DNA from 2 places in the Streptomyces sp. NPDC006655 genome. Region 1 is predicted to be linked to the other one. Evidence: riboswitches for the same ligand, from Rfam matches in the RefSeq annotation. Region 1 holds a riboswitch; the other holds the start of a gene.
The links. A riboswitch is a leader RNA that binds a small molecule or an ion and turns the genes downstream of it on or off. The one in region 1 is predicted to bind S-adenosylmethionine.

Region 1 (4,044 bases):
CGGCGTTGTTGAGACCCAGGCCGAACACCACCCCGGGGTTGGCCCGGCGGGCGAGCGTGACCTGGCCGCCCCTGAGCGCTGCCTCGTTGGCCCTGCCGACGCTGCTGATCGCGTCGACCTGCCCGGACTGGAGGCTGCCGGCGCGTACGCCGGCCTCCGGCACCACCTTGAAGACCAGCTTGTCCAGGTAGGCCTCGCCCTTCTTGGCCCACAGGCTGGATCCCCAGGCGTACCCGGTCCGTCTGGCCAGGGTGATCGACTGGTTCTGCACATAGCCCTTCAGCACGAACGGCCCGGATCCCACCACCCCGTCACTGCACTTCTGCTGCGGGGTCCGGTGCACGCTCGCCGACGACTCGATGCCCAGTGAGTGGGTCGAAGTCGCTTGCAGGAACTGTGCGTTGGGCTGTGCGAAGGTCACCTGCACGGTGAGCGGGTCGACCACGGAAGTGCTCTTGACACCGCTGAGGTAGCCCTGGGCCAGGGTGCCCAGGGCGCCGAGCTTCGGCACCGCGTCGAAGTTGTCCTTGACCACCTGCGCGGTCAGCTTCGACCCGTCGCTGAAGGTGACGCCCGAGCGGAGGTGGAACGTGAACCGGGTGGCGTCGGAGTTGATGTCCCAGCTCTTGGCCAGCCACGGCACGATCCTGCCGGTCTTCGGGTCCTGGTCGGTCAGCGAGTCCACGATCTGACGGACCGAGTAGATGGTGTCGTTGCTGCCGACCTGCTGCGGATCCACGCAGCCGGAGTCGGAACCCACCGCGAAGGTCAGGGTGCCGCCGGACTTCGGCCGGCTGCTCGCGCCGCCGGAACCGCCGTCGCCCGAACCGCAGGCGGTCAGCAGCACGCTGGTGGTCAGCAGGGCGGCCAGCGGCGCCCAACGGGATGATCTGAATACCGGAAGTGCGGTCACGGAGGGTTTTCTCCTACTCGTGTCACCAGGCACCGGGTGCCGGGTGTCGGGAGCGCGGCACGCCGTGCAGGGACGTGCGACCCGGCCGGTCGGCACCGGCGGGGGGAAGCGCTGAACAGACGGTGGTCAGGGAGACGCCACCGGGCGCGGTGGCGGGAGAACGGGCAGCGGACTGTCACGCGGGGGCCGGGAGGCCGGTGCCTGACGGCGGTCCGGGTGCCGACCGGTGTGCCGACCGGTGGATGCCGCGCGAGGGGCCCGGCCGGCGATGTGGCCGGTCAGGGGGCTCGTCAGCGGCGGCTTGTCAGCGGACCGGGGGCGGGCTCGTCAGCGACAGCTGGTCGTGCGACAGAGGCAGCTGGTCGAGCGCTTGAGGTCGATGTGGCGTCGGCGGGAGAGCCGGGAGAACGGCATGGCACCGGCGCAGGAGGCGAGCGTCGCTTGGTCGCTGTGCATACCGGTCCCTCCCCGTCTCCGGCCCCGCCACCGGGGCCTCGCGCTTGCGGGGATCGTCGGTGATCCCGCCGGGCTTTCACCTGGAGCACCCCACCGCGCGGGAGGGTTGCCGGTCAGCGAGCCAGGGCTTGACGCTGACACTCAATGCCGATCGTGATGCTACGGAGCGGACTTGTCGAACGTCAATGCCACACAGGGACGTTCGGGTGCGCCAGGCCGGAGCGTCTCACCTGCCGGGACACGTCCATGGCCGGTGTCGAACACCGGCGGTGCCGTGCGGGGTACGGCCCCGGAGACCGGCGTGTCGTGCGGCGGGGTCGCCGCACGACCGGCCGTCCTGTCGGCCGTCCCACCGGGCGGCTCTTCCGTCCGGTTCAGGACCCGCCGCGTTCGCGGGGGATCCTCAGGCCCGCCTCGATGGGCACCGGCAGCCGGTTCTCGGCCGGCGGCAGCGGGCAGGTGGCCAGATCCGTGTAGGCGCAGGGCAGGTTCGCCGCGCGGTTGAAGTCCAGCAGGACCGTGCCGTCGGCGGTGGGCGGTTCCAGGGTCAGGGCCCGGTTGGCCGCGTAGGTGGTGACCCCGGAGGTGGCGTCGGTGAACAGGAGCATCAGCCGGCCCTCGCCGGGACCGGGGAACGCGGTGAGCGCCAGCGGCCGCCCGTCCAGTTCGAACTCGACCCGGCCCGGCGCGTCGTACACGTGCTCGAGGCCCGCCACCGCGGCGCCCACGGTGGTCGGCCGCGGCTCGTCGAAGGGCACGTAGCGGCCGGTCACGGCCCACCGCGGGTCGGGTGCGTAGGCGGGGGTGCCGGTGAAGGCGGTGCGCAGCGGCGCGTCCGGGTGCCGGGGCCGCACGATGTCGTTGCCGCCGCGCTTGGCGACCTCGATCACGGCGTCCTTCCAGACCGCGTCGACGCCACCGCGTTCGGGCAGCACGCCGAAGCGGTACTCGCCCCGCACCGGCGTTCCGCCGACGACCAGCTCCTCGCCCTCGTCGAGGGTGACGACCACCCCGTCCGGGCCGGTGCGCCAGGCGCCGGGCGCGTCGGGGAAGCGCTGCGGCCGGTCGTCCAGCCAGTGCAGGCCGGTGATCGCCAGAAAACCGTGCGGGGCGGCCAGCCGCGCCTCCTGGGCGCGGTACCAGTCCAGCCAGTCCTCGGTGAACGCCTGCAGGTCCGTCGTGGTGGCCTCGGTGGTCATGGGGTCTCCTTCGTGGGGCGGGTTCGTGGCGCGGGGCGGGATCGCGTCGGCGGCACTCAGCCGGCCCGTCGCTCGGGCGCGCAGCGGTGGGTGAGGGGTTCGCGCAGGCCGAGGTGGTCGCGCAGGGTGCTGCCGGTGTACTCGGTGCGGTAGACCCCGCGTTCCTGCAGGGCGGGCACGAGCAGGTCGACGATGTCGTCCAGGCCGTCGGGGACGAGGTACGGCGTGACGTTGAAGCCGTCGACCGCGCCGTGCCGCACGTAGTGGGCGAACTTGTCGGCCAGGCCGGACGGGGTGCCGACATGGCCGCGCTGCGGGCCGAGCTCGATGACGGCCTCGCGCAGCGACCAGCCGTGTGCCGCCGCCTTCGCCCGCCACTCGGCCACCACGGCCCGCGGGTCGGCGACACGCCGAGCCCCGAAGGAGCCGTCGTTCTCGGTGACCACCGGATCCTCCTCGGGCAGCGGCCCGTCGGCGTCGCGGCCGGACAGGTCGATGCCCCACAGCAGCCCGGCGATGCCCAGCGCCGTCGCGGGAGTGACCTGCTGCCGCCGGACCCAGCGCTTCTTCTCCTGGGCCTCCTCCTCGGTGGCGCCGATGATGATCTCGGTGCCGGGCAGGATCCGCAGGTCGTCGTCGGGCCGCCCGGCCACCCGCAACCGGCGCCTGATGTCCTCGGCGAAGGCCAGCGCGTCGTCGAAGTCGCCGCCGTGCGCGGAGAAGATGACGTCGGCGTTGCGGGCGGCGAAGTCGCGCCCCTCCCCGGAGTCGCCGGCCTGGAAGATCACCGGGTGGCCCTGGGCGCTGCGCGGCAGGGTCGGGGCGAGATCGACGTCGAACTGCGCGCCCTTGTGGCGCACGTGGTGGATCGTGCCGGGTGCCGACCAGGCGGTGGCGTTCGCCGAGCCGGCGACCGCGCCGTCCTCCCAGCCGTCCCACAGGGCCCGGGCCACGGCGAGGAACTCCTCGGCGCGCCGGTAGCGGTCGGCATGGTCGAGATAGCCGCCGCGGCGGAAGTTCGCGCCGGTCCAGGCGTTGTCCGTGGTCACCACGTTCCATCCGGCGCGGCCCTCGGAGAGCAGGTCGAGACCGGAGAGCCGGCGGGCGAGGTCGGCGGGCTCGTTGAAGGTGGAGTTGGAGGTGGAGACCAGGCCGATGCGGCGGGTGACGGCGGCCAGTGCCGCGAGCTGGGTGATGGCGTCCGGACGGCCGGCCACGTCGAGGTCGTGGATCCTGCCGTCGACCTCGCGCAGCCGCAGTCCCTCGCCGAGGAAGAACGCGTCGAACAAGCCCCGTTCGGCGGTCTGCGCGACCCGTCGGAAGGAGGCGGGGTCGATCTGCGAGCCGCTCTCGGGGGCGGACCAGATGGTCCAGTGGTTGACGCCCTGGAAGAACACGCCGAAGTGCAGTTGTGCGTGCGGCCTGGGGACGTCGAGGGGGTCGGTGCGGGTCATCGGGCTCCCTCCTGGACGGCCG
Region 2 (4,044 bases), on a different contig from region 1:
AGACCACCCGGTCGGCGATCTCGCGGGCGAAGCCGATCTCGTGGGTGACGATGACGAGGGTGGTGCCGCTGGTGGCCAGGTCCTTGATGACGGAGAGGACCTCCCCGACCAGTTCGGGGTCGAGGGCGGAGGTGGGCTCGTCGAAGAGGATGACGCCGGGACGCAGGGCGAGGGCGCGGGCGATGGCGACGCGCTGCTGCTGGCCGCCGGACAGCTGCCGCGGGTAGGCGCCGACGCGTTCGCCGAGGCCGACGCGTTCGAGCAGTTCCTTGGCCAGCGCCTGGGCCTCGGGCTTGGTCAGTTTCCCGGTGGCGACGGGGGCGGCGGCCACGTTGTCCAGCACGGTCAGGTGCGGGAAGAGGTTGAAGTTCTGGAAGACGAAGCCGATCCGGCCGCGCTGGGCCAGGATGGCGCGCTCGCTCAGCTCCTTGAGTCGGTCGCCCTGCCGTTTCACCCCGATCAGCTCGTCGTTGATGCTGACGTAGCCGATCTCGGGCTTCTCCAGGTGGTTGATGACCCTGAGGAGCGTGGACTTGCCGGATCCGGACGGGCCGAGGATGACGGTGACCTCGCCGGGGCGGATGGTCAGGTCGACGCCGTCGAGGACGCGGTGGGCGCCGTACCACTTGTGGACGTCGTGGATCTCCAGGGCGGCGGGGGCCGTCTCCAGGGTGTCGGTGGTGGTCATACGGCGGCCTCCCGGCGGATGCGGGCGCGCAGGTCGGTGAGGCCGGCCCGCAGTTTCTGCAAGGGGGTCGGCGGCAGGGAGCGGGTGGCGCCCCGGGCGTAGTACCGCTCGACGTAGAACTGGATCACGGAGACGACGCTGGTGAGGATCAGGTACCAGACGGTGACCACCAGCAGCAGCGGCACGATGTCGCCGGGGTAGGTGGAGCCCATGCTCTGCGCGGTGCCGAAGAGGTCGAGCAGCGAGACGTAGAAGACCAGCGAGGTGCTCTTGATGAGGCCGATGAGCTGGTTGACGTAGTTCGGGATGATCGACCTGAGCGCCTGCGGGAAGACGATCCTCCGGAACTGGTAGCCCTTGGGCAGTCCGAGCGCGGCGGCCGCCTCGTGCTGGCCCTGGTCCACCGAGAGGATGCCGCCGCGGACCACCTCGGCCGCGTAGGCCGCCTCGTTGAGGCTGAGGCCGATGACGGCGATGGCCATGTCGGTGGCGAGCTTCGACTCGTCGAAGGAGAAGAAGGCCGGTCCGAAGGGGACGCCGACGCTCAACGTCTTGTACAGGGCGCTGAAGTTGTAGAGGAAGAGCAGGACGACGATGAGCGGTATGGAGCGCAGCGCCCACACGTAGGTCCAGCTGACCGCGCGCAGCACCGGGCTCTTCGAGAGCCGGGCCAGCGCGAGCAGGACGCCGCCGAGGAGGCCCAGCACCGCGCTGTAGGCGGTGACTTCGAGGGTGATGACCAGCCCGTCGAGGATGGTCGGCCGCAGGAACCAGTAGCCCCAGCGGTCCCACTGGTAGAAGGGGTTGGACACCAGTCCGTGGACGAACTGGGCGACCAGGACCAGGACGACGGCGGTGGCGATCCAGCGTCCTGGCCTGCGCAGTGGCAGAACGCGCTGTGCGGCGAGGGGTTTTGACGGTTCGTCGGCGGCGGACGGCGCCTCGGGGGCGAGGGTGGCGCCTGGGGGTTCACTCATGGCGGGCTCCGGCGGAGTCGGACACCCCGGATCCCACGGCCGGGCACGCGGCACCGGGCCGTGTTCGGGCACGGCACGGGCGCAGGGGGCGCGCGGGACACGGGGGCTGGGCGGACGGCGTCACACCGGACGGCCGGTGCTTTCGTCAGGAACGCTGAGGCGCGAAGCTGCGGGACTGGGCGGAAAGGCCTGGTCAGACCCGACAGCGGGCACAGCCCGGTGCGGTACACGCGCTACACAGGGCGCTGTTGACACGGAGCAGGTCGACGGCGCGGTCGGCGACGAGCGGGCTCGGGTACGGCTGTACGCAGCCCTGGGCGCGGCGCGGGGCCGTGCTGGAAGCTGCGTACATGTCCGTCACCTGTCACTTGGTGGCCCGTGGGCCGCGCGCTTACCGAACGTCGTCATTCGGTCGGGTCGTCACCTGGGGCACCCCACCGCGGTGCGAGGGTTGCCGGTCAGCTAGCCAGGGCTTGATGCTGACGCTCTTGACCGTTCTGGTCCGTAAGTTAGGCAGCCACCCGAACGAATGTCAACGCCTGTCCAGTTGGCGGGACGGTTCGGACCGCTCTCACCTGCGGGAAGCGTCCGCCGCATGCCCGGCCCAGTCCAGGATCTGGACGGCCGCGCCGGCGGCTTCCAGTCCCTGGCAACGGCCGTGGTGGCGACGGGCGATGCCGTCGAGGTCGAGGTGGGCGCCGAAGGCCGGGTGCGCGGCCAGCCGCCGGGCGTAGGCCCACAGCACCGGGTGGTCGGCGATGCGGTGCACGGCGGAGGCGTCCAGGTGGTTGCGGTGCACCGTGTCGAGCTGCACCAGGGTCACCCACAACTCGACGTCGGCTGCGGTCAGTCGACCGCCGACCAGGAACTCGACGCCCGTCAGCCGGTGTTCCAGCTCGCCCAGGGCGGCGAGCAGGGTCTCCAGCGCCCGCGGGTCGCCGCCCTCCCGCCCGGCGCGCTGCGCGGCCTGCTCGACGTCCTCGGTGCACAGCCGCTCGACGGCCTCGATCTCGGCCTCGGCACCGCACGGGTACAGGCGCGTGACACCGTCGCCGAAGTGGCGGTCGAGGTCGCGCAGGATGTCCCGGCTGTGGGTGGAGACGATCCGGCCCGACCAGTCGTCGCTCAGCACCGGCGCCAGGGCCGGCCCCGAGTAGCGGTGGGCGCTGGCCTCGTACAGCGGGCGCAGTACCGTGTGGCTGCCGTCGGGACCGTCCGGGACCGCGGGCAGGAAGGTGACCGGACAACAGCCGTCCAGGGCCAGCAGACTGTGGCCGACGGCGATGCGGAGGCCATCGGGACAGGCGGTGGCGAGGTGGAGCCGGTAGCGGCCCGGCACGGCGTAGTGACCGCTGCGCGCGTCCCGTCCGATGCGTCCCCGGAAGGCGGGGGCGGTGCGGACGGACGGCAGGGCGGTCAGCGGAGTGATGGACATGCGTCTCCCCGGGTACGGGCGCGCGGACGTACGCGCGGCGGAAGCGTTCATCGGGCGGTCAGGGCAACGGGCGGACGGCGGTGGTCGCGGCAAGGGGCCGGGCGGTCGGGGCGGGCTGCGGAGCGGGGGGTGGCGTCGGTCTGCGGAAGGCGGGGCGGAGCGGGCCGTGGAACGCGCGGGTGGGCCCGGTGCGGAGGGGGCGGGCGGTCGGACCCGGCCGTGGAAGGGGCGCCGTGCGGCTCGGGCCGCGGAGGGCGGCGCGGCGCGGTCAACCGGTGCCGCTGATGGCGCTGCACACCCGGAGCAGGTCGATGTGCAGCCGGGAGGTGAGCAGAGGGGAGACGAGCAGAGGGGTCGGCCAGGGCGTACGGCATTCCCGGCGCTCCCCGCCGGTGACCGTGCGCAGCCGATCCATCTTTCCCTACCTTTTCACTAGGATTCCCCTCTGGAGTGTCGATCGGCCTCCGCGCGGCGTCAAGAGGGCGTCCACGCCTGGGACACCGGCACCCCGGGACGCTCACTCGAATGGCACGCGCGAGTGGTCGGCTGCCGGAGCGGATGGTGGCGTGGAGGGACGAACCGCGTTCCCGAGGAGGCAGCCGCCATGACCCGTCCGTCCCGACCCGCGCGTATGCTCGCCGCGGCCCTGGCGGCGGGGTCCCTGCTCGCCGTCGCGGCCTGTTCGGGCGGGAGCGGCGACTCCGGAGCCGCGGCCGTCTCGCCCGCCGCCGAGCGCTCCGCCGCCTCACCGACGGCGACGGCCGCCCTCACCGGGCCCGGCGCGCAGGCGGCGTTGATCACACCGGCCGACATCGAGGACAACTGGCAGCTGGCCACGGACGCCGCGACCTGGCGCAACAGCATGCTGGTCGGCAAGGTCGACGTGGCCGGCTTCCTGACCGCGAAGACCGACGCCGCCGACTGCCAGCGGCTGCTCGACAGCC

Region 2: linked by a shared signal. The riboswitch ahead of AB0958_RS10930 (amino acid ABC transporter permease) and the one ahead of AB0958_RS40875 (putative leader peptide) in region 1 are both predicted to bind S-adenosylmethionine.

Annotation. Positions count from the first base shown of each region.
Region 1 is NZ_JBEYJU010000137.1:9,380-13,423, reverse strand. It holds gene AB0958_RS40880 (ABC transporter substrate-binding protein) at 1-913, opposite strand, end outside; gene AB0958_RS40875 (putative leader peptide) at 1,241-1,327, opposite strand; SAM riboswitch class IV at 1,405-1,518, opposite strand; gene AB0958_RS40870 (DUF1684 domain-containing protein) at 1,744-2,568, opposite strand; gene AB0958_RS40865 (NtaA/DmoA family FMN-dependent monooxygenase) at 2,625-4,022, opposite strand; gene AB0958_RS40860 (LLM class flavin-dependent oxidoreductase) at 4,019-4,044, opposite strand, start outside.
Region 2 is NZ_JBEYJU010000014.1:586-4,629, reverse strand. It holds gene AB0958_RS10935 (amino acid ABC transporter ATP-binding protein) at 1-688, opposite strand, end outside; gene AB0958_RS10930 (amino acid ABC transporter permease) at 685-1,665, opposite strand; SAM riboswitch class IV at 2,048-2,159, opposite strand; gene AB0958_RS10925 (glutathione S-transferase C-terminal domain-containing protein) at 2,237-3,100, opposite strand; gene AB0958_RS10920 (hypothetical protein) at 3,369-3,515, opposite strand; gene AB0958_RS10915 (hypothetical protein) at 3,705-4,044, shown strand, end outside.